Regions from separate parts of the uncultured Zoogloea sp. genome, predicted to be linked through region 1. Evidence: riboswitches for the same ligand, from Rfam matches in the RefSeq annotation. Region 1 holds a riboswitch; each other region holds the start of a gene.
The links. A riboswitch is a leader RNA that binds a small molecule or an ion and turns the genes downstream of it on or off. The one in region 1 is predicted to bind cobalamin.
Positions count from the first base shown of each region.

Region 2: linked by a shared signal. The riboswitch ahead of Q0672_RS23040 (cobaltochelatase subunit CobN) and the one ahead of Q0672_RS07470 (hotdog domain-containing protein) in region 1 are both predicted to bind cobalamin.
Region 3: linked by a shared signal. The riboswitch ahead of Q0672_RS05535 (energy-coupling factor ABC transporter permease) and the one ahead of Q0672_RS07470 (hotdog domain-containing protein) in region 1 are both predicted to bind cobalamin.
Region 4: linked by a shared signal. The riboswitch ahead of Q0672_RS15595 (TonB-dependent receptor) and the one ahead of Q0672_RS07470 (hotdog domain-containing protein) in region 1 are both predicted to bind cobalamin.

Region 1 is NZ_CALAYQ010000055.1:2,861-9,984, reverse strand. It holds gene Q0672_RS07480 (ribonucleoside-diphosphate reductase subunit alpha) at 1-2,429, shown strand, start outside; gene Q0672_RS07475 (ribonucleotide-diphosphate reductase subunit beta) at 2,426-3,502, shown strand; cobalamin riboswitch at 3,565-3,793, shown strand; gene Q0672_RS07470 (hotdog domain-containing protein) at 3,865-4,731, shown strand; gene Q0672_RS07465 (GNAT family N-acetyltransferase) at 4,728-5,237, shown strand; gene Q0672_RS07460 (PepSY domain-containing protein) at 5,334-6,785, shown strand.
Region 2 is NZ_CALAYQ010000209.1:51,349-58,472, reverse strand. It holds gene Q0672_RS23065 (TolC family protein) at 1-361, opposite strand, end outside; gene Q0672_RS23060 (hypothetical protein) at 462-1,091, opposite strand; gene Q0672_RS23055 (ATP/GTP-binding protein) at 1,097-1,636, opposite strand; gene Q0672_RS23050 (hypothetical protein) at 1,648-2,883, opposite strand; gene Q0672_RS23045 (hypothetical protein) at 2,904-3,302, opposite strand; cobalamin riboswitch at 3,606-3,823, shown strand; gene Q0672_RS23040 (cobaltochelatase subunit CobN) at 3,974-7,124, shown strand, end outside.
Region 3 is NZ_CALAYQ010000038.1:76,780-83,903, forward strand. It holds gene ilvA (threonine ammonia-lyase, biosynthetic) at 69-1,589, shown strand; gene Q0672_RS05515 (hypothetical protein) at 1,623-2,501, shown strand; gene Q0672_RS05520 (hypothetical protein) at 2,498-2,881, shown strand; gene Q0672_RS05525 (methyl-accepting chemotaxis protein) at 3,132-4,589, opposite strand; gene Q0672_RS05530 (PAS domain-containing protein) at 4,564-5,076, opposite strand; cobalamin riboswitch at 5,242-5,460, shown strand; gene Q0672_RS05535 (energy-coupling factor ABC transporter permease) at 5,675-6,313, shown strand; gene cobM (precorrin-4 C(11)-methyltransferase) at 6,317-7,117, shown strand; gene Q0672_RS05545 (sirohydrochlorin chelatase) at 7,114-7,124, shown strand, end outside.
Region 4 is NZ_CALAYQ010000138.1:7,429-14,552, forward strand. It holds gene Q0672_RS15575 (D-2-hydroxyacid dehydrogenase) at 1-304, opposite strand, end outside; gene cobO (cob(I)yrinic acid a,c-diamide adenosyltransferase) at 652-1,263, opposite strand; gene Q0672_RS15585 (ABC transporter ATP-binding protein) at 1,377-2,153, opposite strand; gene Q0672_RS15590 (iron ABC transporter permease) at 2,156-3,202, opposite strand; gene Q0672_RS15595 (TonB-dependent receptor) at 3,296-5,149, opposite strand; cobalamin riboswitch at 5,278-5,522, opposite strand; gene Q0672_RS15600 (TonB-dependent receptor) at 5,585-7,124, opposite strand, start outside.

The DNA of each region.
Region 1 (7,124 bases):
GCCGCGCCGCCGAACGGGCTGCCGGCATGGCATCCGCGGGCACGCCGACCCTCCACGTGCTGGCCGACGGACGTCGCATTCCCCTCGACACCGACGCCCTGCTCCGCCACTGCGAGGCCGCCTGCGCCGGCCTGGGCAACGAGGTGTCGGCCCACGCCGTGCTCGATCTGGCCCTCCGTAACCTCTACGACGGCGTCCCGCTGGCCGACGTGGACCAGGCGCTGATCCTCGCCGCGCGCAGCCTGATTGAGCGGGAGCCAGCCTACAACCGGGTCACCGCGCAACTGCTCCTCGCCAGCCTCGCCCGGGAAGTCCTCGGCCAGCCGGTGAGCCTGGCCGACCTGCCCGGCCACTACGCCGAGGCCCTGCCGGCCTTCATCCGCACCGGCATCAATGCCGAACTCCTCGACCCGCGCCTCGCCGAATTCGACCTGGGCCGCCTTGGCGCCGCCCTGGTGCCCGAGCGCGACCGGCAGTTTGGCTACCTGGGCCTGCAGACCCTCTACGATCGCTACTTCCTTCACATCGACGGGCGGCGCATCGAGCTGCCGCAGCTCTTCTTCATGCGCGTGGCGATGGGGCTCGCGGTGGGCGAGATTGACCGGGAGGCCCGCGCCATCGAGTTCTACAACCTGATCTCGTCCTTCGATTTCATGTGCTCGACGCCGACCCTGTTCAACAGCGGCACCCGCCACTCGCAGCTGTCGTCCTGCTACCTCACCACGGTATCGGATGACCTGGAAGGCATCTACCAGGCGGTCAAGGAGAACGCCCTGCTGCAGAAGTACGCCGGCGGCCTGGGCAACGACTGGACCCCGGTGCGCGCCCTGGGCAGCCGCATCAAAGGCACCAACGGCCAGAGCCAGGGGGTGATTCCCTTCCTCAAGGTGGTGAATGACACCGCAGTGGCGGTCAATCAGGGCGGCAAGCGCAAGGGCGCGGTGTGCGCCTATCTCGAAACCTGGCACCTGGACATCGAGGAGTTCCTCGACCTGCGCAAGAACACTGGCGACGAGCGCCGCCGCACCCACGACATGAACACCGCCAACTGGATTCCCGACCTGTTCATGAAGCGGGTGATGGACAACGCCGACTGGACGCTGTTCTCGCCGTCGGACGTGCCGGACCTTCACACCCGCTTCGGCGCCGATTTCGAGGCCGCCTACTGCGCCCACGAGGCCCGGGCCGACGCCGGCGAGATCCGGCTCTTCAAGCGCATCCCGGCCGTGCAGCTGTGGCGGCGGATGCTCACCATGCTCTTCGAGACCGGCCACCCGTGGATCACCTTCAAGGACGCCTGCAACCTGCGCTCGCCGCAGCAGCACGTGGGCGTGGTGCGCAGCTCCAACCTGTGCACCGAGATCACCCTCAACACCTCGGACGACGAGACCGCCGTGTGCAACCTGGGCTCGATCAACCTGCTCGCCCACCTGAAGGACGGCGCCCTCGACCAGGACAAGCTCGCCCGCAGCGTGCAGACCGCCATGCGCATGCTCGACAACGTGGTGGACATCAACTTCTACGCCACCCCAAAGGCACGCCGGGCCAACCTGCGCCATCGCCCGGTGGGCCTCGGCATCATGGGTTTTGCCGACTGCCTGTACGCCCTCGGCCTGCCTTACGCCAGCGAAGCCGCGGTGACGTTTGCCGACCAGTCGATGGAGGCCGTGTGCTATCAGGCCTACCGCGCCTCCACCGAACTCGCCCGGGAGCGCGGCCGCTACGGGAGCTTCGAGGGCAGCCTGTGGAGCCGGGGCATCCTGCCGCCCGATTCCCTCGACCTGCTCGCCGCCGGCCGCGGCGGCCAACTGGAGGTGAACCGCGACAGCCACCTCGACTGGCCCGCCCTGCGCGCCCGCATCGCCCGCCACGGCATGCGCAACGCCAACTGCGTGGCCATCGCCCCCACCGCCACCATTTCCAACATCGTCGGCGTGTCGGCCAGCATCGAGCCGGCCTACCAGAACCTCTACGTCAAATCCAACCTGTCAGGCGAATTCACGGTGGTGAACGAAGCCCTGGTGCGCGACCTCAAGGCCCTCGACCTGTGGGACGAGGTGATGGTGGCCGACCTCAAGTACTTCGACGGCGCCCTCGCCCGCATCGACCGGGTGCCCGACGAGATCAAGGCCCGCTACGCCACCGCCTTCGAGATCGAGCCCGAATGGCTGATCGAAGCTGCCGCCCGCCGTCAGAAGTGGATCGACCAGGCCCAGTCCCTCAACCTCTATCTCGCCACGCCCTCCGGCCGCAAGCTCGACGAGATCTACAAGCTCGCCTGGCTGCGCGGCCTCAAGACCACCTATTACCTGCGCACCCTGGGCGCCAGCCAGCTCGAAAAATCCGGTGGCCGCGACGACACCCCGCCCGCCGACGAAGCCCCCCGCTTCTGCGCCATCGACAACCCGGAATGCGAGGCCTGCCAATGAGCACCGCCCGCTTCAACGACTGGGACATTCCCGCGCCGGCCCCGGTGCCCGCCATGGCCACCGACGCCCGGGCTGCCATCAACGCCGCCGACAAGCGCATCGTCGGCGGCCGGGCCGACATCAACCAGCTCGCCCCGTTCAAATACCCCTGGGCGTGGGAGTTCTTCCTCAAGGCCAACCGCAACCACTGGACGCCGCTCGAAATCTCCATGGCCCAGGACGTGCACGACTATCACCACAAGCTCACCGACGCCGAGCGCCACGTCTTCGAAAACGTGCTGGCCTACCTCACCACCTCCGACATCCTCGCCATGCGCAACATCGGGCTGGCGGTGATGGAGAAGATGAGGGCGCCCGAACTGCAGATCTACCAGGCCCGCCAGGTGTACGAGGAAGCCCTGCACACCTGGACCTACCAGCACTGCATCGAGACCATCGGCCTCGACCAGCAGGAGATCTACAACCGCTACCGGGTGGTGCCGGCCATTCACGGCAAGATCGCCCTCGCCAGCCGCCGCCTGGAACGGGTGATGCGCCCGGATTTCGACCTGCGTGACCGGGCCAACCTCCACGAGTTCGCCCTGTCCTACTTCTTCTTTGCGGCGATCTTCGAAGGCTGCTGGTTCTACAACGGCTTCACGCCCATCTTCGCCCTGCAGCGCCGGGGCCTGATGAAGGGCGCCGCCGAGCAGCTCCAGTACATCATGCGTGACGAGGTGCTCCACTGCGCCTTCGGCATCCGCGTGGTGCGCGAGCTGCTGAAGGAGGAAGGGCTCAGCCTCGACCCCGCCGTCCTGCGCACCCTGTGGGATGAAGCCGAGGCCGCCGAGGCCGACTACGCCGCCTACATCCTGGGTTCGCCCATCCTGGGCTACAACGCCGGGCTGCACATGGATCAGTTCCGCTTCATGGCCAACCGCCGCGCCCGTCAGGTGGGGCTGGCCGAACCCTTCCCCGGCGCCACCAACGTGCTGCCCTGGCTCGACGAGCAGGCCAACCTGCGCAAGGAGAAGAACTTCTTCGAAACCCGCGTCACCGAGTACCAGACGGGCGGCGCGCTAGCCTGGGATTGACCCGGCCAGCGCCTGCCCGGCGCCGCGCAGCCGGCGCCAAGCCCGATCCCGGGCGGCTGCACCCCCTGCGACAGGTGCCTGGTTCCGCCCTTCCGGCGAAACCGGGTGAAACGGGAACGGGGTACGCGGCGGCCAGTCCGCCGCCAAGCCCCGGCTGCCCCCGCAACGGTAGGCAAGTGCGGACCCTTCACGGCTGGCTTCTCCCGAAGCCGCCCGCCACTGGATACGTCCGGGAAGGCGAAGGGTCAAGACTTGCGAGCCCGGAGACCGGCCTGCCGCGCCACGCCATCTGCCCCACCGGGCAGGTGGATCTGCCATCGACCGTCCGCGGGGTAGCGGACAGTCCGACCAGGAGCCTCACCATGTCCCACACCCACACCCCGGCCACCGCGGCCCAGCCCCTTCCCACCACCGCCGACGACCTGCGCGATCCCCTCGACCGCCTGCTGCCAGCCCCCGCGCCGGGCGAGCTGTTCTCCCTCGTCGACGTGGTCTTTCCCGGCCAGTCGAACCACCATGGCACCCTCTTCGGCGGCGCCGCGCTGGCGATGATGGACAAGTTCGCCTTCGTCCTTGCCAGCCGCCGGCTACGCCGCACCGTCGTCACCGCCGCCCTCAGCCAGACCCACTTCCGCTCACCAGTGCCCGCCGGCCATCTGGCCGAGGTGAGCGGGCGGATCGTCCGCACCGGGCGCCGCTCGGTGGACGTGGAAGCCCGCCTGTGCGCCGAGGACATGCTCACCGGCGAACGCACCCTCTGCCTCACCGGGCATTTTGTGATGGTGGCAGTGGGCGACGAGACGGAATCCACCGAATCCATCCCCCTCCTGGACGCCGTACCCGCCGACGTGGTGCGGGTGGTGGAGATCGTCTTTCCCGGGCAGGTCAATCACCGGGGCATCCTCCACGGTGGGCAGGCCCTCGACTGGCTGGGCAAGGCTGCGCTGGTCGCCGCCACCCGCCGGGCCCGCAAGCCGGTGGTGATGGCTTCCAGCGAGACCCTCGACTTCGTCGCCCCGGCCCGGGTGGGCGACATCGTCGAGACCCGCGCCCGGGTCAGCTCGGTGGGACGCACCTCACTCTGCGTGGAGGTGACCATGACCGCCGAGACACCCCGGCAGGCCGGGTCGCGGCTGTGCACGCGGGCATCGTTCGTCTTCGTGGCCATCGACGAAGCGGGCCGCCCCACGCCGGTCGGCGCAGCCCATCAGTCCGGGAGCGCGGGATGAACCCCCAGTCCACCTCCCTGCGTCTGGGGGGCGACGCCCGCCTGCGGGTGCTCGCCCACCTCCTCGCCCTCAACCCGGCCGAAAGGGTCAGCCGCTTCAACGCGCCCCAGTCTGACACCAGCATCCGGGCCTATGTGGCGCGCGTCGATTTTGCCCGCGACCTCGTGCTGGCAATCGGCCCGGCGGAGCATCCACCCCTCGCCCTGGCGCATCTGGGCGTCGCCGGAAACAGCGGCGAGCTGGGCTTCAGCGTGCTCGCACCCTGGCGCGGGGCGGGTCTGGCCACCCGGCTGTTTGAAGCGGTAGTCGCCTGGGCGGAGGGCAACGGCCTGGAGCGGGTGCTGTGCATCGAAGGCCACCCGGCCGCCCGGCGGATCGTGGCCAGGCTCGGCCTGCGCAAGTTGCAGCGTTTCGAGCCACCACGGCTGACGGTGCTGGTCTCGCCTGCCGCACCCAGCCCGACCACGCCACGTACCCGGGCCAGCCCGAACCCTATCCCCTGCTGATCCACCCGGGCGCACAGCCGCGTGCTGCGCGCCCGAAACAGACGCAGTCACCGCCGAATCCACTTACACTCCCCGGCCCTCACGCCCCAAGCCCTGATGAAACACCGCCTTCTCCGCCTGCTTCACCTCGCCCACCGCTGGCTCGGCATCGTCACTGGGGTGCTGATCCTCGGCTGGTTCGTGTCGGGCATCGTGATGCTCTACGTGCCCTTCCCCAAGCTGACGACCGAGGAGCGGCTGGCACACCTCGAACCACTGCAGCCGGACGCCATCCGCATCAGCCCGGCCGTCGCCGCCCAGGCTTGCGTGGAGAAACCCCGCAGCGCCCGGCTGGCAATGGCCGACGGGCGTCCGGTGTTCCATTTCAGCGCCGGCAAAGAGGCCTGCAGCGTGTGGGCCGACGACGGCACGCTGGTAGCCGTCACGCCCGACACCGCCACGGCCGCCGCGCGGCACTTCCTGCCCGGCGCGCCAACCACCGGCGTCGAAAGCGTCGAGCGCGACCAATGGACTGTCTACACCACCTACAACCCTCACCGCCCGCTGCTGCGCGTGTCCCTGGACGACGCGGCAGGCACCGATCTCTACGTCTCGTCCCGCAGTGGCGAGGTGCTGCTGGACACCACCCGCTTCGAGCGGGGCTGGAGCTGGATCGGCACCGTCGCCCACTGGATCTACTTCACCCCCTTGCGCGGCGACGACACCACCCTGTGGCGCCAGCTGGTGCTGTGGCTGCCGGCCGCGGCGATGCTCACGGTGGCCGCCGGGCTGATCCTGGGCATCCAGCGCCTGCGCCTGCGACGGCGCTATCCGCGGGGCGCGGTCACGCCCTACCGGGGCTGGAAACGCTGGCATCACCTGCTCGGCGTTTCCGTGGGCGGGCTGGCCGCCACCTGGCTGGTGTCGGGCTGGCTGTCGAATCATCCCTTCGGCCTGCTGGCCTTCAGCAGCCTGCCGAAGGGCGCCGCCCAGAAGCTGGCCGGCGTGGCGTTCAGCCCGTCGGACGACCTCGCCCTGCTCCACCGCCAGCTCACCCAGGTGCCCGACGCCCGGGAGGCCGAGTGGTATCGCTTTGGCGGCCGGAGCTATCTGGAAGCACGCACCCCGGGCGCCATCCAACGCATCGACGACCAGGCCCGCCCGGCCACGCCCTTCACGCCGGAAACCCTCGCCACCGCCATCGCGGCCATCGAGGGCCATCCGGTCGCCAGCGCCGAGCTCATCCACGCGCCCGACCTGTACCACTACGGCCGACGCAATCAGGCGGTCTTCCCGGCCGCACGCATCCGCCTCGCCGACGCCGAGGACACCACCTGGTATCTCGACCCCGCCACCGGCCGTGTTCTGTCCCGCATCGATGACGCCAACCGCCTGCACCGCTGGATCTTCAACGGCCTGCACCGGCTCGACATTCCGCCCCTGCACGCCCTGCCGACGCTCCGCGAAGGGCTCGCCACGGGCCTGTGCCTCCTGGGCGCACTCCTCGCCGGGAGCGGCTGCGTGCTCGCGTGGAGACGGCTGCGCCACCGCAAGGCATCCGCCCGCTGAAAACGACAATGCCCGGACCCTCCCCCGGGATTGACGTGTAGCCGCCGATGGACGGGGCACTGATCCTGATCCGCCCCAACCGTAGCCCCACCCGCCCCGAGACGCTCGACGAGATCGCCGGCGGAGCACTCATCCCCCCAGCCACCCAAACGCCATCCGGGTGCGGGTCGAATCCACCCTGACGGGCGCCGGGCGGCGACTGAAGATCGCGCTCGAGATCGATGGCGTGGAGGCCAATCTCGTTCGGGTGGCCGAAGACATGGCCAGCGAAGTGCTGTCCCATGAGGCCATCACCACCAAGGCCGGCGAGTGGCTCGCCAACCCCGTCACGCCACAGCC
Region 2 (7,124 bases), on a different contig from region 1:
TGCGGTCGGCGGCGGCCAGGCGCAGGTCACGCTTGTCGCCCCGTTCGATCATCTGATCGACCCGCAGCACGTTGTCCACCGGGCGATCCCAGTAGCCGCCGTTGCCGCTGCGGGTCGGGTTGATGCTGGTGACCGAGGCGGTGACGATGGGGTTGGGCCGGGCCCCGGCGATGTCGATGCCGGCGCGGGCCCCGGCCACGGCTGCGCGCGCCTGGAGGATGGTCGGGTTGGCGTCGAGCAGGCGCTTTTCGGCGTCCTGCAGGCTGAGGGGCGGGGTGTCGGCGGTCTGGGCCTGGCTGATGGCCGGCAGCAGCAGCGCGGCGCTCAGCAGGTGCCGGGTGAGGCGGCGAAGGGGCAGCAAGGGACGTATTCCATCGGGCAGTGAGATCCAGATGTGAAGTCTAGGAGCGGAGTCTGTCCGTCACCTGACTACTTCCTTGCGCGGAGCTTGCGTCGCAGTGTCAGCTGGTTACGGTGCTGTCGGCCGTGGCGGGGAGCACGCTGGCGAGGGGGCCGTAGCGCTGGTGGAGCAGCCAGACCAGATCGACCAGCGGGGGCTGGTTGAGGTGGGGCACGCCGGCCAGGATGAGCACGAAACGGTGGCTGCCCACGTAGAGCGGCCAGAAGCCGATCTGGCTGTGGCCGGCGGCGTCGGGAATCGACCAGGCGCTGCCGTAGAGGCTCAGATCCTGGTTGATGACTCGCTGGTGGCGGTTGTGCAGGCTGGCCAGATCGGCCGACAGGGCGGCCAGGGCTTCGGCCTGCGGGGTGGTGAAGCCGGTGCTGGCGAGGTGAAAGCCGTGGGCGTCGGCCAGCAGCGCGCTGCGGCTGCCGGCGAGGGGCGGGAGCAGGCTTTGCAGGGCGGCTTCGATGGTGTCGCGGGGGGCGCAGCGGGGGGCGTCGAGGTACTGGATCCAGCCCGCGGTGGCGAGCCGGCGCACGAAGCCGTCGTCCTCGTCGTGCCACGCGGGGCTGGCCGGCTGGGCGAAGAGCAGGCGGATGAAGCCGCGCAGGCGGTCTTCGGCCTGGGCGGCGGCCGCAAAGTAGGCGCCGGCCGGGGTGGGGAGCAGGAAGCGGCGGGGCGCGTCCATGGGGGTCAGGCGCTGGCCACCGGGTCGATGACGCTTAGCACGGCTTCGATCAGCAGGCACACGTCGCGGCGGGCGCGGGCGTCCACCTCGAACACCGGCACGCAGCCGAAGCCGGCCCGGTCGAGCTCCTGCTGGTAGTCGGACAGGCTGGGGGTGGCGGCGAGATCCACGTGGGTGACGCCGATGGCCACGGCCGTCTTGCGGATGAAGCCGCTGAAGGCGCCCAGGTAGAAGCGCAGCTCCTTGAGCGGGTCGCCGCGGGAGTTGTCGATCAGCAGGATCAGCGCGATGCCGCCTTCGGTGAGGATCTCCCACATGAAGTCGAAGCGCTGCTGGCCCGGCGTGCCGTAGAGGTGGATGGTGCTGCCGTCGGCCAGCTTCATCGCGCCGTAGTCCATCGCCACCGTGGTGTTGGGCTTGAGCTCGCGGACTTCGTCGGAGGCGGCGGCGTCAGTGCGTACCGGCGGGATGTCGCTGGCGGCGGTGACGGCGGTGGTCTTGCCGGCGCCGACGGGGCCGGCAAAGATGATCTTGTAGTGGCTCATCAGCGCAGGCCTCAGCCAGCTGCGGCTTCTCCGAGGCGGGCGCCCAGCAGCTTGCCGAGGATGCGCTTGAACAGGCCGCGCATCGGCGGGGCGGCTTCGGCCGGACCGGCGACGACCTGCCGGCTGACGATGCGGGCGGCGGCGAGGGCGGCCGGGTTGGCGGCCAGCTCGACCAGACCGAGGGCGTGGCAGGCGCTGTAGAAGGCGAACACGTAGCGCTGCGGGATGCCCAGCATGCTCACGGTGTCACGCAGGCTGTAGCCGCCCCGCGACCACAGGCCGGCGATGCGCATGGCTTCGGGCGGCACGGCGAGGCGGGTGAGGTTGGGCCAGCTGTGCAGGCGCACCGGGTGATCCAGGCTGGTGCCCCGGGGCAGGCGCCCGCGGGAGGCCCACAGGGCCACGTCCCATTCGAGGGCTTCGAGGGGGCGGCTTTCGAGCGTGTCCATGCGCACGGCGTCGCCGGGCTCGACGCGGCTCATCTTCACCGTGCCGCGGGTGGGCAGCTGGGCCAGGGCGCGCAGGGCGTTGGTGCTGCGGGCCTGGAGCGCCTTGCCGCTCTGCGGGTCGAGGTAGAGGGCGGTGCCGCTGGCGTCGTCGATGCGCATCGGGCGGTGGATTTCCCGGGCGTGGGCGACGGCGCGGGTGATCTCGCCCTGCAGGAACTGGTCCGGGGTGTAATAGATGGCGTTGCGGGCGATCAGGTCGTCGAGATCCACATCGGGCATCGAGCCCACATAGAAGGTGGACAGGCGCTCTTCGAGCTGGCGCAGGAGGGCCACCGGATCGGCGTTGGCGAGGCGCGGCTCGGTGCGGTTGAAGAGCATCTCGACGGGCATTTCGTCGGGGATGCTGTCGGCGTCCTCGAGGGTGCCGGTGTCGATGGCCGCCACGGGGGCTTCGACGACCGGCGCAGGCGGCAGCAGGCGGCGGGCCTGTTCGAGGGCGGCCGAGAAGGCGGCGAGGCCCACCGGCTTGGTGACCGGGATGGTCAGCGGGTCGTTGTCCAGCGGCGCCTTCTGGGTGCTGACGATCAGTGGGCGGCCCGGGTAGAGCAGGCGATGACCTTCGAGGAGGTAGCGGCCCAGGTCGTTGTCGATGTCGATGAAGGCCACGTCGGCGGCGGTTTCATCGGTGATCTGACAGGCACGGGAGTCCACGCGCGAGAGGAATATCTCGAAGGCGTACAGCGAGCGGCTGTCCATGCCGGTGTGGCAGAGGCGGAGCGTAGGCTGGGCGGTCATCATGGTGTTTCTCCCGAAGGCGGTCAGAGGGCCGGGGTGGTCATGCCGACCAGGCCGCGCGTCAATACCGAGCGGCTGGCCGGGGGTTGTACGTTTTCGTCGGCGCGCACGCCGCTGGCGAGGTGGCTGGCGAGGAAGCGGCGCTGGGGCGGGTCGAGCTGCAGGGCGGTCTGCGACAGCATCGCGGACTTCAGGCCGACGCCCCGCTCGGCCAGCACGATGAACAGATCCACCAGGGCGCCGTAGGTCGCGTCGCCGTCGCCCAGCTGCCAGGCGATCAGGATCCGCCGGGTGTGGCTGGTCAGGTCGTCCGGCTGGCGAGCCAGATGCATCTCCAGGTGCGCGAGCAGTCGTCCGGCCTCGCCCCGCAGGTGCAGTATGTTGCTGTCAGGCTGCTGGAAGGCGGGTTCGGGTCGTTCCAAGTCGGAGCCCCTGGCTGGGTGAGTTCGATCACGCCCGATGTCGTGCGTGATATGACGATCGGGCTCGATTATAGGGGGCTCGACGGCGACGAAACCGGCCGCTTTGATTACTTCTGTTATTTATACAGATTTTGACAAAGCTGCCTGTCAAATGCTGACATGCGGCCCGGATTGGGTCTTGATCCGTCCGAAAATCGAGAAAATTTACCCAGCCTTGGCCTGGCGACGCCCCGGGCTGAGGGGGCTCCGACACGCCCGCAGGTGACATCCGGCTTGCCGGGCTGCCGACTTTGTCTTAACCTCGGCGTCCCTGTTCCTCCGGGTGCCCGATCCGCCTTCGCGGAAACGGCCAAACGGGAAGTCCGGTGACGTCGGCGGCAAGCCCTCCGACCATTCCGGCGCAGCCCCCGCTGCTGTAAGCCAGACGACTCCATCCACATGCCACTGGGCACCAGCCCGGGAAGGCGGATGGGGAAGGACGACGGCGAGCCAGAAGACCGGCCCGAGGACATTGTTTCTGCTGAGCCCCGGGGTGCGGGCCTGGCGAGCGAAATGTGTCCGTCCGCCGGCCAGCCCGGCGTCCGTCCTCCTGCCGGCGTGTCCCGCCGCGCGGTTTCGTTCCGTCTTTTCTCGTCCCCGTCCGGCCCGGCGATCCGGCCCATGGAGACGGGATGTCAGGACCACACTCAGGCTTTTGCCGCACCCTCGCTCGCGCCCTGCTCGCCGCGGCCCTGCTGGCCGCGCTACCGGCGAGCGCGGCGACGCTGTTCGGTGTCGTCACCGACCGCGCCGCGCCGGCCGCCGTCGAAGGCGCCCGCAAGCACCTCGCCAGCCATCCCCGCGACCGCGTCGTGCTGCGCACGCCGGCCCAGCTCCTCGCCGCCAGCGATCGCCAGCTGCGCCAGTGGCTCGACGCCGACGCGGTGCTGGCGGTGTCGGTATTCGGCGATCCGGCCCGCCGGCTGGTCGACGCCCTGCCGGCCAGCCGTGCCACCACCGTGCTGGCGATGAACGGCGAGCAGCGCCTGAACCTGCACAGCCGCGGCGCGGCCGGCGCGCTGGCGGATTTCCCCGCCGACACCCTGCGCCAGCTCGCCGCCGAGCAGCCGCCCGCGGAGGCCCTCGATGCCGCCGCCGCTCACCCGCCCGCCGCGGCATGGCTCGCCGCCCGCCGTAGCTGGCAGGCCGGCGGTGCCGACAACCTCGCCGGCCTGTACGCCCACCTGCTCGCCGGCAAGGCGCTCCCGCCGCCGCTGCCCGAACCGGCCCTGCGCCTGCGGGTGGGCGAGGTGGAGCGTACCGACGCCAGCGCTTGGCGATCCGGCCTGCTGCCCGCCGGCCCGGCGCTGGCGGTGCTGGATCTCGCCAACATCGAATCCGGCACCGCCGCGGCGATCTGCGGCGAATCCCGCCGCCAGGGTCTGCCCTGCGCCGAGGTGCTGACCCGCTGGGGCGGCGCCTCGCGGGAGGCCATCGAGCGCCTGCCCGAACTCCTCGCCCCGGCCCGGCCTGCGGCGCTGGTGGTGGTGCAGGACTTTGTGGTCGGCGCCGCCGAGAACCGCGAGGCCGTCACCGAAGCCCTGAAGAAGCTGGATGTGCCGGTCATCAAGGCGATCCGCCTCACCGAGCGCACCGCCACCCAGTGGCGCCTGTCGCCCGAGGGGCTGCCGGTGGATTCGGTGCAGTACCGGGTGGCGTTGCCCGAGCTGCAGGGCATCGGTCAGCCCATCGTGGTGTCGGCGGTGGGGGCGGGGCGAGTTGATCCGCTCACCGGCGTCGAGCTGCGCCGCACCGAGCCCATCGCCGCCGAGATCACCCGGCTGGTGGCCCGCGCCACCCGCTGGCAGCAGCTTCGCGCCAAGGCCAACGCCGACAAGCGGGTGGCCATCGTCTACTACAACCACCCGCCAGGCCGGCAGAACATCGGCGCCGACAACCTGGACGTGCCCGCCTCGCTGTTCGCCATCCTCACGCGCCTGAAGGCCGAGGGCTACGACACCGGCGAGCTGCCCGCGTCGCCCGCGTCGCTGCTCGACGGGATCATGGCCCGGGGCGTGAATCTGCCCGAAGACAAGACCGCGCTGGCCGAGCTCTCCCGCGAGGTGGCCGGTGTGAGCGCCGCCGACTACAAAGCGTGGTTCGCCGGCCTGCCCGAGCGGGTGCGCGGCGAGATGGTCTCCGGCCCCCTCGGCCGGCTCCACGCCGAGGTGCTGGAAGCCGAACGCGCCGGCGAGCGCAGTCTGGGGCGCAAGCGGGTGGAATCGGTGATGAAGGAGCTCCACCATCTGGCCGAAGGCGCGGATCACCCGCGCCGCGCCGAGGCCATCGCCGGCCTGAAGGAACTCGAAGCCGGCTACCGCGGCTGCCTCGCCGACGTGCCCCTGCGCAGGTGCGAGAGCCTGTCCAACCTCGCGTGGCGGATCGTCGGCTACGGCGTCGAGGGCCTGCGCGGCTGGGGCGCTGCGCCGGGCAAGGTGATGGTGGCGGACGGCAAGCTGCTGGTGCCGGGGCTCACCTTCGGCAAGGTCTTCGTCGGGCCGCAGCCGCCGCGGGGCTGGGAGGTTGATGAAGAGCTGCTCCACGCCAACACCAGCGTGTCGCCGCCCCACCAGTACCTGGCCTTCTACCACTGGCTGCGCGACCGCTTCCGGGCCGACGCGGTGGTGCACCTGGGCCGCCATTCCACCTACGAGTTCCTGCCGGGCAAGGCGGTGGGCCTCACCGCCGACGACTACCCCAGCCTCGTCGCCGCCGATCTGCCGGGCATCTACCCCTACATCGTCGACGGGGTGGGCGAGGGCGTGCAGGCCAAGCGCCGCGGGCTGGCGGTGATCGTCGACCACCTCACCCCGCCGCTCTCCGCGACGCCGCTCTACGACAGGCTGCTGGAACTGCGCCAGGTGGTGGAGAGCTTCGAGGCCGCCAACAGCGAGAGCCTCAAGGCCCAGGCTGCCCGCACCATGCGTGAGCAGGTGGTTGCCCTCAACCTGCGCGCCGAGCTGGAAGCCTCGATGGCCGACGTGCTGGAGGTGCGCGGCATTGGTTTCGAGGACGCCGACGACGATCTGCTCGCCCACGAGATCGGCCACTACCTCACCAAGCTGCAGGAGAAGTTCATGCCCCACGGCCTGCACGTCTTCGGGCAGGACTGGAGCGCCGAATCCCTGGCCCTGATGGCCGGCTCGATGGCCCAGGTGGCGGGCGGCTACGACGCGGCCATCGCCGCCAAGCTGGCCGCCTCACCGCGGCTGGAGATGGACGGCCTGCTGGCCGGGCTTGCCGGGCGCTTCGTGCCGCCGGGCAAGGGCAACGACCCGCTGCGCTCGCCCGAGGCGCTGCCCACCGGGCGCAACTTTCATGCGGTGGATGGCGACCTGCTGCCCACCCGGCTGGGCTACGCCCTCGGCGCCAGCCTTGCCGACAAGGCCACCGCCCGACCCCGCAAGGTGAGTGCCGGTGCCGACAGCGACGCGGTGATCCTGTGGGCCTCCGACGCGGTGCGCGACGAGGGCGCGATGGTCGCCTTCTGCCTCTCGCTGCTGGGGGCGGAGCCGGTGTGGAACGCCCGCGGGATCGTCACCGACGTGCGCCTCCTGCCCGGCAAGGCAAGGCGCGACGTGATCGTCACCACCTCGGGGCTGTTCCGTGATCTGTACCCCAACCTGCTCAATCAGATCGACCGGGCCGGCCGGCTGGCGCTGGCCGCGTCGGCCGAGGTGCTCGCCGAGCAGCGCCCGGAGCTCGCCGACGCCCTGGCCGCCGCGCTGGTGCCGCTGGGAAGCGGCGTGGCGCTGGGGCGCGAGCCGCTCGTCGGCAACGTGG
Region 3 (7,124 bases), on a different contig from region 1:
TGTTGCAGTGCAGTTCGTCCGGCTGCTACCCTTTGACGCTTCCCCAGCCGACAAGCACAGGTTCAGCCATGAGCGCGCAGCACCCCGACTACCTCCAGAAGATCCTCACCGCCCAGGTGTACGACGCGGCGATCGAGACGCCCCTCGACCTGGCTCCGAACCTGTCGGCGCGCATCCACAACAAGATTTGGTTCAAGCGCGAGGACATGCAGCCGGTGTTCAGCTTCAAGCTGCGCGGCGCCTACAACAAGATGGCCAGCCTCAGCCCGGCGGCCCTCAAGCGCGGGGTGATCTGCGCCTCCGCCGGCAACCACGCCCAGGGCGTCGCGCTGTCGGCCAAGAAGCTCGGCGTGCGCGCCGTGATCGTGATGCCCACCACCACCCCGGCGATCAAGATCGACGCGGTCAAGCGCCACGGCGGCGAGGTGGTGCTGGCCGGCGAGAGCTATTCCGACGCCTACGGCCACGCCAAGGAACTCGAAAAGACCGAGAAGCTGACCTTCGTCCATCCCTACGACGACGTGGAAGTGATCGCCGGCCAGGGCACCATCGGCATGGAGATCCTGCGCCAGCATCCCAAGCCCATCCACGCCGTCTTCTGCTGCGTGGGCGGCGGCGGCCTGCTGGCGGGCGTGGCGGCCTACATCAAGCGCGTGCGCCCCGACATCAAGGTGATCGGCGTCGAAACCGTCGACGCCGACGCCATGACCCAGTCGCTGGCCGCCGGCAAGCGCATCGAGCTCGCCAACGTGGGCCTCTTTGCCGACGGCGCGGCGGTCAAGCTGGTGGGCGAAGAGACCTTCCGCCTGTGCCAGGAATACGTGGACGAGATGATCCTGGTGGACAACGACGCCATCTGCGCCGCCATCAAGGACGTGTTTGAGGACACCCGCTCGATCCTCGAGCCCGCCGGCGCGCTGGCGGTGGCCGGCGCCAAGGAATACGCCAAGCGCCACGCCCTGAAGGACAAGACCCTGGTGGCCGTGGCCTCCGGCGCCAACATGAACTTCGACCGCCTGCGCTTCGTGGCCGAGCGTGCCGAAGTGGGCGAGCAGCGCGAAGCCGTGCTGGCCGTGACCATCCCCGAGAAGCCCGGCTCTTTCAAGAAGTTCTGCAACCTGCTCGGCAACCGCAACATCACCGAGTTCAACTACCGCTACGCCGACGCCAGCCGCGCCCACATCTTCGTCGGCGTGGGCGTGCACAACCGCGCCGAGGGCGTGCGCATCACCGAGCTGCTGCAGCGCCACGAGCTGCCCTGCCTGGATCTGACCGACGACGAGATGGCCAAGAGCCACATCCGCTACATGGTCGGCGGCCACGCGCCCCAGGCAGAAAACGAAGTGCTGTACCGCTTCGTCTTCCCCGAGCGCCCCGGCGCGCTCCTCAACTTCCTCGACACCCTGCGTTCCGACTGGAACATCAGCCTGTTCCACTACCGCAACCACGGCGCCGACTTCGGCCGCGTGCTGGTGGGCATGCAGGTGCCGTCAGCCGATCGCGACGCCTTCCAGGGCTTCCTCGACAAGCTCGGCTACGAATACGTCGACGAAACCGCCAACCCGGCCTACAGGATGTTCCTGGGCTAAAGGATCGGGATGAAGTTCCTTGGAGAGACATGAATGGTCGGTTCGCGCATACCTGGCAGCCTTTTGAATCCGGTTGAACAGCAAGGCTTCGATTTCGGAATCTCGTCTCAAGCACCATATGCCGTTCCGGGCCCGCTCGGCATCTATCAAGCCTCGCCCGGGAGCCCCCAGTTTCTCCCGCGGGCGCAAAAGGTGCTGCTCAGCCCGGCTTTCCGAGAGTCTGTCCAGATTACCAGCAGCATGACTGCGCCAATGGCATGGGATGCGTATTGGCGGTTGGCGTACGATCACGCCGACAAGGTATTGCAGGTGCAGGCCAATGAACTCCTTCGGCGCGGGAACATCACCAACATCGAGTTTGAGGAAATGGTCCGGGCGCGTAACACATTGGTCGAAGAGTTTCGAAAGCCGTTGAGTCCTTTCGCCAAGCAGTATTCGGAAATTCTGAAACCGGGTTCCAAGCTCCCGCAGCCGAGCGATTTGCTGGCCCGAAAGGGCAGCATCGAAGCCGTGCTGGAAAGTGTCGGCAAATCACGTGCTACCGTTAATCGGTTGAGCATGGTGTTTCGCGTGGCGGGATCGACCCTGATTGTTCTGGACATCACAGTGACGACCATGGTCGTGATGCAGGTGCCTTCGGAACAGCGCGGTCGTACGGCTGCACGTGAATACACAGGCTTGGGCGTTGGTGCGGCAGGTGGTGTCGGCGGTGCGTGGGCCGGTTGCGTTTCCCTGGCGGCCATGGGATCGCCAACCCTGGCTGTACCGGTCGTTGGTGAGGTGACCACGGGGACGTTGTGTGTTGTCGGCGGTATTTTGGGCGGACTCGGAGGTGGCTGGATTGGGCGCGAGACCGGGAAAGCCGCGGGTGAAGCCGCTTACGATTTTGTGACGACGTTCAGATGGGAATGATCGGGCGCTACCTCAAACGCCTGGCTGCCTTGATTCGGCGGGGGCGAGTCGAAGCGCTGGCGGTTTCGGCTGACGCCGCTGGCGTGTCGATGGGTAGCGACCGGGTGTCGTGGTGTGACGTGCGTCGTCTGGATGCCTGCAAGCGCGACATCTACGCTGGCGAATTGCTTTGTCTGGTGATCCTTGCCAAGGATGGGCGCGTGTATGAATTCAACGAGGAAATGCCAGGCTGGCAGGCGCTCGGCGAAGCGATCGAGCGTTACCTGCCAGAATCATTGTCCCGCGCCGAGTGGGCAATGAAGCTGATTGCCGCGCCGTCGGGCGAGGTGGTGGCGGTTTTTCCCGCGGCTCGAACGGAGTGGTTTCGGGTACGGTCGTGATGCACGGCTTGACCCTGGGCTGACCACCGCCACGCAACGAGGCCGGCAACTCGGACAAACGCCGGCCGACTCGGACCCAACACCTTCCGGCTCAAGCCGCCACGGCAGGCATCTCGCCTCTGCGCTCAGGTGCTTCGACCACCGTCTCGAACTGCATGTGGCTCCCGGTTGATCGCGGGCCAGACGCACAAGCCTTGCTGCAGTTCCGCGAGCCCAGCACAACCCAGCCGACTACGGGGCTCCTGAACCTTCAGGCCCGCCCGGCGTGCTTGTCGACGACGAACTGGTCGAGCAGCTCCATCACCTGGCGGCTGCCGGTTTCCATGTTGTTGAGCTCGTCCACGATCTGCGACTGGATCGTGGCGTCGTTCTGCCAGTCCTTTTCGAGCAGCGCCAGCACCCGGTGGGCACTGTCGTGCACCAGCGCGTGGGGCGCCTCCAGCTTGCCGTAGGCCGGGAGCGTCCCGAACAGAGCCTTCCCGTCGCCCCGGTACCAGCGGCCCAGGCGGCACGCCTCGTGACCGACAGCCACCGGCGCACCGTGCTCGCAGTCACCATCGCTGTTGAGCGACAGGTAGGTGCGCTGCTTGTAGATCATGTGGTCGAGCTTCACCAGGGTCGCAAAGCTCTTGTCGTGCACCTCGGCGGCCTGACGCTCGGTCTCCCGGGCCGCCAGCGCGAAGCGCCCGAAGGTGGCGGCCAGATCGCCCACCACCTGCTGCGAACACGCAGTCATCTCCCTCATCTCGCGGGCATTCAACTGCATCGCCTCGCTCTGGCCGATCAGGCCCTGCATCACCTCACCGATCGACTGGGACGCACCGCGGGTCGTTTCGGCCAGCTTGCGCACCTCGTCCGCCACCACCGCAAAGCCACGGCCCGATTCACCGGCCCGGGCGGCCTCGATCGCCGCGTTGAGGGCCAGCAGGTTGGTCTGGTCGGAGATCTCGTTGATCAGCGCCACCGACATCGCCACCTCGCGGCTGCGGGCGGTCATCTCGTCGATGGCCGACGCCACCTGCAGGATGCGCGTGCCGATGCCGTCGAGCTGCGACACCACCTCGGTCACGGTGCGCTGACTCTCGCCCGCCTCGCTGGCGGTGGCCGTGGCGGTCGCCGCGGCTTCGTGCATCTGAGCGGTGATCGCCAGCATGTCGGCCTGGTTGCCGGTGAGGTTGTTGATCAGGTTGCCGGCGTTGAGCATGCCGGCGTTGCTCAGCAGCAGGGTCTTCATCTGGCCGCGCAGATGGGCCGCCATCGACGCCAGCAGGGTGTTGTGGGCGGTCATCGCCGCCTGCAGCCCGCCGTGCAGGCCGGAGCGCTGGCCGATGCGCGCGTAGCGCCCGTCCATCTGCGCCCGGAAGGCGCTTTCGGACTCGCGGAAATACGCCTCCAGCTGGTCGAGCAGATCGTTCATCGCCCACCCCAGCCGGCCGATCTCGTCCTGATCGCCGATGCCGGTGATGCGCGACGAGAAATCCCCCTCGCCGACCTTCCCGGCCAACGCCAGCAGCCCGTCCAGCGGCGCCAGCGCCTGCCGCAGCCGGCGCAGCCCCCAGGCGGCAAGCGCGACGCCCGCCACCAGCCACATCAGCATCAGCGGGTGCGATCCGCCGACGAAGAACCCCGTCACCAGCGCCGCCAGCAGCAGTGCCGCCTGGCCCCACAGGAGCAGCGCCAGCCTAGAGCGCAAGGACGAACTGTTCATAGCCCCTCCCGTTGAGCGCCTTCATCAGCACCGCGGTGCCCGCCTCGATGGCCCGCGCGGCCCCGGCCGCCGCTTCGGCAGTGGCCATCTCCCGGTACAGCGCGCTGGCTGCAGCCACCGCCTCGCGTTGCGGCTTGCGGCGCACCGAGGTGTAACCAACGATGCCGCGCTCCCCGTCCCGGTCCGGCGTCACGGTCGCCAGCACCCAGTAGAAGCTGCCGTCCCTGGCCATGTTCTTCACGTAGCCGATGAACTCCTGCCCCGCCGCGATGTGATCCCACAGCAGCTTGAACACCGCCCGCGGCATGTCCGGGTGGCGGATGATGTTGTGCTGGCTGCCCAGCAGCTCGGCCTCGGTGTAGCCCGATAGCGCGATGAAGATCCGGTTGGCGTAGAGAATCCGGCCCTTTGCGTCGGTCTTGGTGACGATGAAATCATCGTCACCCAGCGAACGCTCGACCGTCGTCGGCGAAACCCTCGGTTTCATGTTGTCCCTCTTCCTTCGTGCCCGCGCTGTCCGCGGTGTTTTGTCTGGTCGGGGTGATCGGACCTGTAATGCGTTGTCGGCACTGCCCGAACCGGGCTGAAGGCAGGATTCATAAAAAGCCGGCCCATCGGCACGAAGGCTTGCCGCGTCGTAGCACATGCGGTTAGACTCCGCCCCGTTACGGGTGCCGAGCCTGCGTCTGCAGGCAAGGTGAAACGGGAAGTCCGGTGACGTCGGGAGCACGCGCTCCCTGGCCATTCCGGCGCAGCCCCCGCTGCTGTAAGCCTGACGAATCTGCTCAACGCCACTGTGCTCGCGCACGGGAAGGTCGGCAGAAGAGGATGAAGGCGAGCCAGAAGACCGGCCTGTGACGTTTTGGTGTGGTATTGGCCCCGGGGTGTGGGCAGAGCCGACCGATGGGCTTGCCCGATCACTGTCCGTCCGTTCCCGTTCCATCCGCCTTTCCGGAACCACGTCCGCCATTGGTCTTCGCCTGCCCGGCCCGCTGGCCACCGGTCCGTCTTTTCGTCTTTCGCTGCTTCTGCGCGCCCCCTGATGCCTTGCCGCACTTCGTCCAATCGTCACGAAGGGAAGCAAGATGCACATCGAACCGGGGTACGTCGCCAGTGCCAAGATCCTCGCCGCCAACGCCGCCGCCGTCGCCCTGTTGGGCAGCCAGTCGGTCCACCTCCTCAAAGCGCCTCAGCTGATCGTCCGCAGCCTGATCGCAGCAGTCGCCTTCACCCTGTTCATGCAGGCCTTCCACCTGCCGGTGGGCCCGTCGGAGCTGCATTTCCTGGGCGCGATGCCGCTCTACCTGGCGCTCGGTTTCGTGCCGACGCTGTTCGGCTTCGCCCTCGGCCTGCTGGCCCAGGGGCTGATCTTCGCGCCGGCCGACCTGCTCCACCTGGGCGTGAATACCCTCTCGCTGGCCCTGCCGCTGGTGCTGGTGCATGCCACACTCGGCCAGCGCCTGCGCGCCGCCGACACGCGGCCCACCCTGCGCAGCATCCTCAAGCTCGACGCGGCCTTCTACGGCGGCGTCACCCTGATGATCGGCTTCTGGCTGGCCATCGGCGAGGTGGCCACACCGCTCAGCGCCTGGCTCTCCTTCGCCTCGTCCTACGCCGCCATCGTGGCCGTCGAGCCGATCCTCACGCTGCTGGCGGTGCATGCCATCGCCCGCAGCCAGCACAGCGCAGTGGTGCGGCTGTGCTTCCAGCCCCAGGCGGTCTGAGCCATGACCGGCAAGGTCTGGTTCGTGGGTGCCGGCCCCGGCGACCCTGAACTCCTCACCGTCAAGGGAAGGCGCCTGCTCGAAAGCGCCGGCGCGATCCTCTACGCCGGCTCGCTGGTGGATCAGGCGGCCACGCTGTTCGCCCCGCCGGGCTGCGAGATCCGCGACTCGAAGGACATGACCCTTGAGGAAATGACCGCCTGGCTCCTCGACCAGAGCGCCCGCCACGCCAGCGTGGTGCGCCTGCAGACCGGCGACCCCGGCCTGTACGGCGCACTGGTCGAGATGACCCGCCCGCTCACCGCCGCCGGCGTCGAGTGGGCGGTGGTGCCCGGCGTGTCGTCGGCCTTCGCGTCGGCCGCCGCCGCCGGCGAGACCCTGACCCTGCCGGAAGTCACCCAGACGGTGATCCTCACCCGCGTGGCCGGGCGCACGCCCATGCCGCCGGGCGAGGAGCTCGAAGCCCTCGCCGCCCACCGCAGCACCCTGTGCATCTTCCTGTCGATCACCCTGCTGCATGAGGTCCAGCGCGCCCTGCGCGCTGCCGGCTGGGCCGAGGACGCGCCGATCCTGGTCGTCCAGAAGGCCAGCTGGCCCGGCGACGAGAAGATCGTCCGCGGCACCCTCGCCGACATCAAGCAGCGCTGTCAGGCCGAGAAGATCGCCAGCCAGGCCATGATCATCGCCAGCCCCACCCTGGGCGCCGCCGACTGGCCGACCCTCGCCCGCTCCAAGCTCTACGACCCCGCCTTCGCACACCGTTTCCGCAAGGCAACGGCCCGCGCACCGGAGAACCCCGCATGAACGACAC
Region 4 (7,124 bases), on a different contig from region 1:
CGGGCACCGTCTCGCGGGCGTAGCCACGCACGTTGGACACCACGATCCCCCTCGCCCGGCAGGCATCCAGATCCACGTTGTTGTAACCCGTGGCGGCGATGGCGACCATCTGCAGCCTGGGCAGCGAATCGATGATGTCGGCGGTGAGCAGGCGCTTGTTGACCACCGCGATGGTGGCGTCCCGCAGGCGCTCGGCCACCTGGGCCTGGGAAGTGGCTTCGTGCTCGGTCCAGGTGTGTTCGAAGGCGGGGCGACGCAGATCGGCGACGAGGGCGCCAGCTTCGATGGAGACGATGTGGTGCATGGTGGGGGCAGACTCGGATCGGCGAAACCCCGAGCTTACCCCGCGCCGGGCAGGCGGCAGAACCGGGGTTTTCCGCAAGGCCGGCCCGGGCAAAACACTGTAGGTTGGACTTCAGTCCGACATCACGGGTTGATCGGGCAGGGTTTGTCGGACTGAAGTCCGACCTACAGATCGAGAGGTGCGGCCGGGCGTAGGGACGGCCGATAAGGCGCGACATCGGCCGCGTCGCCCCACAAAAAGACAAGGCACATCCCTGTAGGTCGGACTTTAGTCCGACAGCGCGGGTTGAGCGGGTGAGGTTTGTCGGACTGAAGTCCGATCTACAGATCGAGGGGTGCGTCTTGCGCTCAGAACTCCACGCCGGCCTGGGCGGCGATGCCGGCCTTGAAGGCGTGTTTGGTGGCGCCCATGTCGGTGACGGTGTCGGCCACTTCGACCAGCGCATCGGGCGCGGCGCGGCCGGTGACGATGACGTGCTGGTGGGCGGGGCGGGCCTGGAGGTCGGCGATGACTTCGGCCACGTCGAGGTAGGCGTACTTGAGGACGATGTTGAGCTCGTCGAGGATCACGAGGCCGATAGCCGGGTCGCACAGGAAGGCGCGGGCCTGCTCCCAGCCTTCGCGGGCGCTGGCGATGTCGGCGGCGCGGTTCTGGGTGTCCCAGGTGAAGCCGTCGCCCATCACGTGCCAGCTCACGCCGGGCTGGCTGCGGAAGAAGGCTTCCTCGCCGGTGTCGGAGCGGCCCTTCACGAACTGCACCACGCCGGCCTGGAGGCCGTGGCCCAGCGCGCGGGCGAGCACGCCGAAGGCGGCGCTGGATTTGCCCTTGCCGTTGCCGGTGTTCACCAGCAGCACGCCGCGCTTGTCGGTGGCGGCGGCGATGGCGGCATCCACGACGGCCTTCTTGCGTTCCATGCGGGCCTTGTGGCGGGAGTCGAGGGTGGAGTCGGTGTCGGTCATGGGGTTCTCTCGATGGGGTTTTTTGGGTTTCTGTAGGTCGGACTTCAGTCCGACAAGCCCTGCCTGATCGACCCGCGATGTCGGACTAAAGTCCGACCTACAGGTCGACCTTGTTATACGGGCACGAACAGCGTGTCGTCGCCATCTGCCACGGCCCGCAGCGGGTGGCCGAAGGCGGCGGAGAGGCGGTCGACGGTGAGCACGGCGGCGGCAGGGCCGATCACGTGGCCGCCTTCGCCATCCAGCAGCAGCACGTGGCTGGCGTAGCGGGCGGCGAGGTTGATGTCGTGGAGCACCATCACCACGCCGGCGCCGCCTTTGGCGAGGCCGCGGAAATGATCGAGCACCGCCACCTGATGGTGCAGATCCAGGTGAGCCAGGGGTTCGTCGAGCAGATAGAGGCGCGGCTGCTGGACGAGCAGCGCGGCGATGGCGAGGCGCTGGCGCTCGCCGCCGGATAGCGTGGGCACCTGGCGTTCGGCAAAGCCGGCGAGGCCCATCGTCTCCAGCGCGGCCAGGGCGATGGCTTCGTCCTCCTCGCCTTCCCAATCCCAGCGGCCCAGATACGGGTGGCGGCCGACGAGGGCGGTTTCGAGCACGGTGGCGCTGAAGTAGTCCGGCTGGCTCTGGGCGAGCAGGCCGCGCAGGCAGGCTTCGTGGCCGCGGGGCCAGTCGCCGTAGGGTTTGCCGGAGAGCAGCACGCTGCCGCCAGCGGGCGGGCGCAGGCCGGAGAGGGTGTGCAGCAGGGTGCTCTTGCCGGCGCCGTTGCGGCCGAGGATGACCAGCGTGTCGGCGGGCTGGAGGGTGAAATCCAGATCGCGGCACACGCGGTGCCGGCCGACTTCGACGGCGAGGGCTTCGGTGCCGAGCACCGGGGGACGGGCGTCCATCTTCATCGCGGATGCCTCGTCAGCAAAAAGAGGAACACGGGTACGCCGAACAGCGCGGTGAGTACGCCCACCGGCAGCTGGATGGGCGCGACCACGGTGCGGGCCGCGGTGTCGGCAGCGGTGAGCAGCACCCCGCCGGCCAGGGTGGCGGCGGGCAGCAGCAGGCGCTGGTCGTTGCCGATGGCGAGGCGCACCAGATGCGGCACGATCAGCCCGACGAAACCCACCGAACCAACGGTGGTGACCGCCACGCCGGTGAGCAGCGCGCCCAGGCCATACACGAGCGCGCGCAGGCGGCCGACGCGCACGCCCAGCGCCCGGGCGGTGATCTCGCCCCGGGAGAGCAGGTTGAGCTCCCGCGCGAAGGGCAGCACCGCCACCAGCCCCAGGCCCAGCACGACAAGCGCCGGCCACGGCTGGGTGACGCTGCTGGCGTCGCCCATCAGCCAGAACAGCATGCCCTTGACCCGGCCTTCCGGCGCGAGGCTGAGCATCAGCGCCACGGCCGCGCCACAGCCGGCGGCGACGATGACGCCGGTGAGGAGGAGGCGGGTCTGCGTCCACGAGCCGTCGCCGTGGGCGAGGCCGAACACCAGCAGCGTCGCGCCCAGCGCGCCGATGAAGGCGCCGGCATCGATCCAGCCAGAGGCAGCCCCGGCCAGGATCGCCCCCAGCGCGCCCACCGCCGCGCCGCCGGAGATGCCCAGCACGTAGGGGTCGGCCAGCGGGTTGCGCAGCAGCACCTGCATCAGCGCGCCGGCCAGGGCCAGCAGGCCCCCGCAGGCAAAGGCGGCCACGGCGCGGGGCAGGCGCAGGGTGCGGATGATGTCGGATTCCATGCCGCCGCCGCTGCCGGTGAGGGCGGCGAGCAGATCGGCGTGGGAGACCGCCAACGCGCCGGCGGAGAGCGCCCACACAAAGGCGGCCAGCGCTGCGGCGACGAGGGCGGCGAGCACCAGCAGGGCGCGCTGCCGCCCGCGCCGGCCGGCGCCGGGGCGGGTAGCAGGCGCGGCGGCGCTGCGGGTGGCGAGGTGGAGCTCGTCGGCCATCGTCAGAAGGCCGCCTGCGGGCGGTGGGTGTGTGGGTTCATGGGTGTGTTCAGCGCCGGGCCGGGGTTGCCCGCGGCCCGGTTTGGTTACGAATTACCTCGGGGCGTAGCGTACGCCGAAGAAGACGTTGGCGCCGGGGGTGTTGTAGCCGAAGGCGGTCTCGTACTGCTTGTCGAGCAGGTTGTTGGCCCGGCCTTCGACGCTCCAGTCGGGCGTGACGGCGTACTTCACGAAGGCGTTGAGAAGGCCGTAGCCGCCCAGCCGGTCGCGTTCGGTGGCGGTGGCGAGGGCGCTGCTGCTGAAGCTGACCGCATCGTAACGGCCACCCACGCCCTGCAGCTCGACGCCAGCGGTGATGCGCTCGACTTTGCGACTGACGCGGAAGTGGCCGCTCTGTTTGGCCCGGCGCGGCAGGCTGGCATCGGAGTCGCGGTCCTTGGCGTCGAGGAAATCGATGCCGGCTTCCAGATCGAACCCCGCCAGCCGGGTGCCACCCGCCAGCGATACGCCCTGCACCAGCGCCTCGCGCACGTTGGACGGCATCGAGCGGCCGGTGCTGGGGTTGCGGAAGGTGACGATCATGTCGGAGATGCGGTTGCGGAACACCGTGAGGCTGGCAAAGCTGCCGCCCTGCGACCACAGCAGGCCGAGCTCCTTGTTGTAGGCGTTTTCGGGCTTGAGGTTGGCGTTGCCGAAGCCGGGGTAGTACAGCTCGTTGAAGGTGGGCGCGCGGAAGGCCGAGCCGATGCTGCCGGTGAAGCGCAGGCCGTTGGCGATCTGGTAGCCGTAGCCCGCGTAGCCGGTGGTCTTGCCGCCGTACTGGCTGTTCTCGTCGTGACGGGCGTTGAGCTGCACGGTGTGGGCGCCCAGGCCGGCGGTCCAGCCGAGGAGCGCCGAGTTGACGGTACGCCCGCCATCGAAGGCGCCTTCGCTGAGCACCTTTTGATGGAGGTTTTCGTAGGCGGCCATCAGGGTACCGACGGGCAGGCGGATGTCGTGCTGCCAGGCGAGCTGGTCCTGGGTGGTGCGGATGGTGGAGCCGGCGGGCTTGCTGAGCATGAAGCCTTCGTAGCTATCCACCGACTGGCCGAAGCGCAGGGTGCTCGTCCAGCTGGCGGCGAGGCGGTTGCGGCTGTGGAGGCTCCAGACGCGCTGGGCGGAGTTGTTGTAGTTGTTGAAGCTGGCTTCGCCGTCGTAGAAGTTGCGGCCTTCGGTGGCGAGGAAGGTGGCGCCCAGCTCGTGGCCGTCGGCGAGGCGGTAGCCCAGGTTGCCGGAGACGCTGGTGTTGCGATACGGATCGTGGTCGGGGTTGTAGCCGGTGGCCTTGCGCATCTTGGCGCTGGTGCCTTCGGTCTCGGTGTAGCCGCCGCGCAGGGCGTAGCTGAGGCGCTCGGTGCCGCCAGTGACGCCGGCGGAGACTTCCCGCGCGCCGTAGCTGCCGGCGCCGGCAAAGGCGTCGACGCGCGGTGCACCCTGGCCCTTGCGGGTGAAGATCTGGACGACGCCGCTCATGGCGTCGGCGCCGTAGAGGGCCGAGGCCGGGCCGCGGACGATCTCGATGCGTTCAATCTGCGACAGGGGGATGTCCTGCCAGCTGGCGGTGCCGGTGGTGGCGGAGCCGATGCGCATGCCGTCGATGAGCAGGATGGTGTGGTTGCCGTTGCCGCCGCGCATGAAGATGGAGGTGCTCTTGCCGGGGCCGCCGTTGGTGGCCATCTGGATGCCCGGCTGGCGGGCGAGGAGTTCGGGCAGGCCGAAACTGGCGCCGGCCTGTTCGATCCGGGCGCGGTCGATCACGGTGACGTCGGCGATGGCCTCGTCGGCACGCTGGGCCTGGCGCGACGCGGTAACGACCACGAGGGGCTGTTCGGCGTCGGCGGCAAGGCCGGTGAGGGGGAATGCGGTGGCCACGGCGAGGGCGGCAAGGGTGGGGCGGATGAAGGTCATGGAGGTCTCCCGAGCCGGGCGGCGTCCCCGCCAACCCGGTGGTTTGCTGGTGAAAGCACCCGGAGGAGAGGCTGGCCCGGGACGGTCGGAAACCGTCCGGCGTGCGCCTGCCACCACCCCGTGGCACTTCCGCTTGAGGCAACCGAGGCCGGTATCCGGGCTTGCAGTGGGGCGGGGCCGTTGAAACCGGCACCGCCGCGGCGCGTCGCCTTCCCAGGCCGAAGGGCCCAGTGGCGCAGTGACGCGTCGTGTTCCTGCTTACCGTTGCGGGGGCAGCACAGGCCTTGCGGCTTCGGCGAGAAGCGCGCGCACCTGTTTCCCGTTTAACCCCCGGGCCTGCCGGCCCGGGGGCACCTTGGTCACGTCGATCGGCCAGCAGCGGTGCCGCCGGCCAAAGGTTCCTGCTGGTTTGAAGCTGTGATGAAGCGCGGCGACTCAGCGGAAGTCGTAGCGCACCGAGCCGAACAGGGTGCGGCCTTCCGCCGGGTAGAAGTAGTAGTCGCCGGCAAAGGACGAATACAGCGCGTAGGGCGCGTACTTCTGGTTGGTGGCGTTGGCGAGGCGCAGCTGCAGGGTCACGTCACGCACCTTCCAGTCGGCGTGCAGATCGAGGATGCCGTAGCCGTCGAGCATCTCCTTGGTGTTGTCGAAGTCGCCCCCGAAGCGGCGCTTGCCCACGTGGGTCCAGGTGGCGCCGTAGCGGCCGGCGGTGGCGGCGTCGAACACCGCGCCCACCCGGTACTTGAGGTTGGGCACGAGGGTGACGGTGTTGCCGCTGTAGGGGCCATCCACGAACTTGGCGTTCTGGGTGATGAGGCCGGCGTTGAGCTCGAGCTTGCGCAGGGCGCGCCAGCGGGCTTCGAGCTCGAGGCCTTCGCGGCGGGTGCGGTCGAAGTTCTCGTTGGCGTAGGTGATGGGGTTGTAGCCGATCTCGTCGGTGAGGCTGAGACGGTAGATGGCGCCTTGCAGCAGCAGGCCGTCGGCCTTGTAGCGGGCGCCGACTTCGAGGTTGGTGCCGTGCTGGGGCCGCACGTTGCCGCCGGTGAACACCGGGGCGTAGGTGAGCGGGTCGTAGCCGAAGAGCTCGTCGGTGTTGGCAAAGCGGAACACCTGGCCCCAGCGGGTGAACAGCCGGGTGCTGCGGTCGAGATCCCACGCGAGGCCGGCCTCGAAGGCGTTGCGGGCGTGGGTGGCTTCGCCGTCGATGCCATTGGCGCGATCTTCGGCGTGCTGACGGACGATCTGCCGGCGCCCGCCCAGGGTGAGGTGCAGGTCGGAGCGCAGCGAGGTGGTGTTCTGGACGTAGAAGGCGCGGGACAGCTGGGAACCAGCTTGATCCAGCGCAACGTTGTCGACCTTGCCGTGGAACACATCCAGCCCGGCGACGGTGGTGCTGGCCAGCCCCGCCAGCCCGTGGCGCCACTGCAGGCGCGGGGTGAAGGCGGTGGTATCGCGGTTGGCGATGTAGGGCGTGGCGCCGTACACGGCGTTCTGGCGCGAGGTGTTGTAGGTGATCTCGCCTTCGAGCATCAGGGTGTCGGTGATGGCGTAGCGTACGCCCGGGCGCAGGCGGTAGCCCTCGCGCTTCTGGTGGTCGGTGAGGCTGCGGGCGCGGGATGCGTCGGCGTCGTAGTCGGCGCGCTTGATGGAGCCCGGCAGGCCGTTGGAATCGCCATAGGCGGCCACGTCGACGAAGACTTCGCGCTCGTCGCCGAGGATGTGCCCGACCCGGCCGGAGACGGCGCGCTGGTCGCCCTGGGTGTTCTTGCGCCAGCCGTTCACGTCGGCGTAGTTGGCAAACACGTTGAAGTAGGTGGCGTCGGCCGAACCGGCGGCGGACACATCGACCCGGTGATAGCCGTAGCTGCCGAGGGTGAGCCCGGCGCTGGCGCGGGGGGCACCGGATTTGTCGGTGATGATGTTGATCACGCCGCCCACGCTGCGGTCGCCGAACAGCACGCCGCCGGTGCCGCGC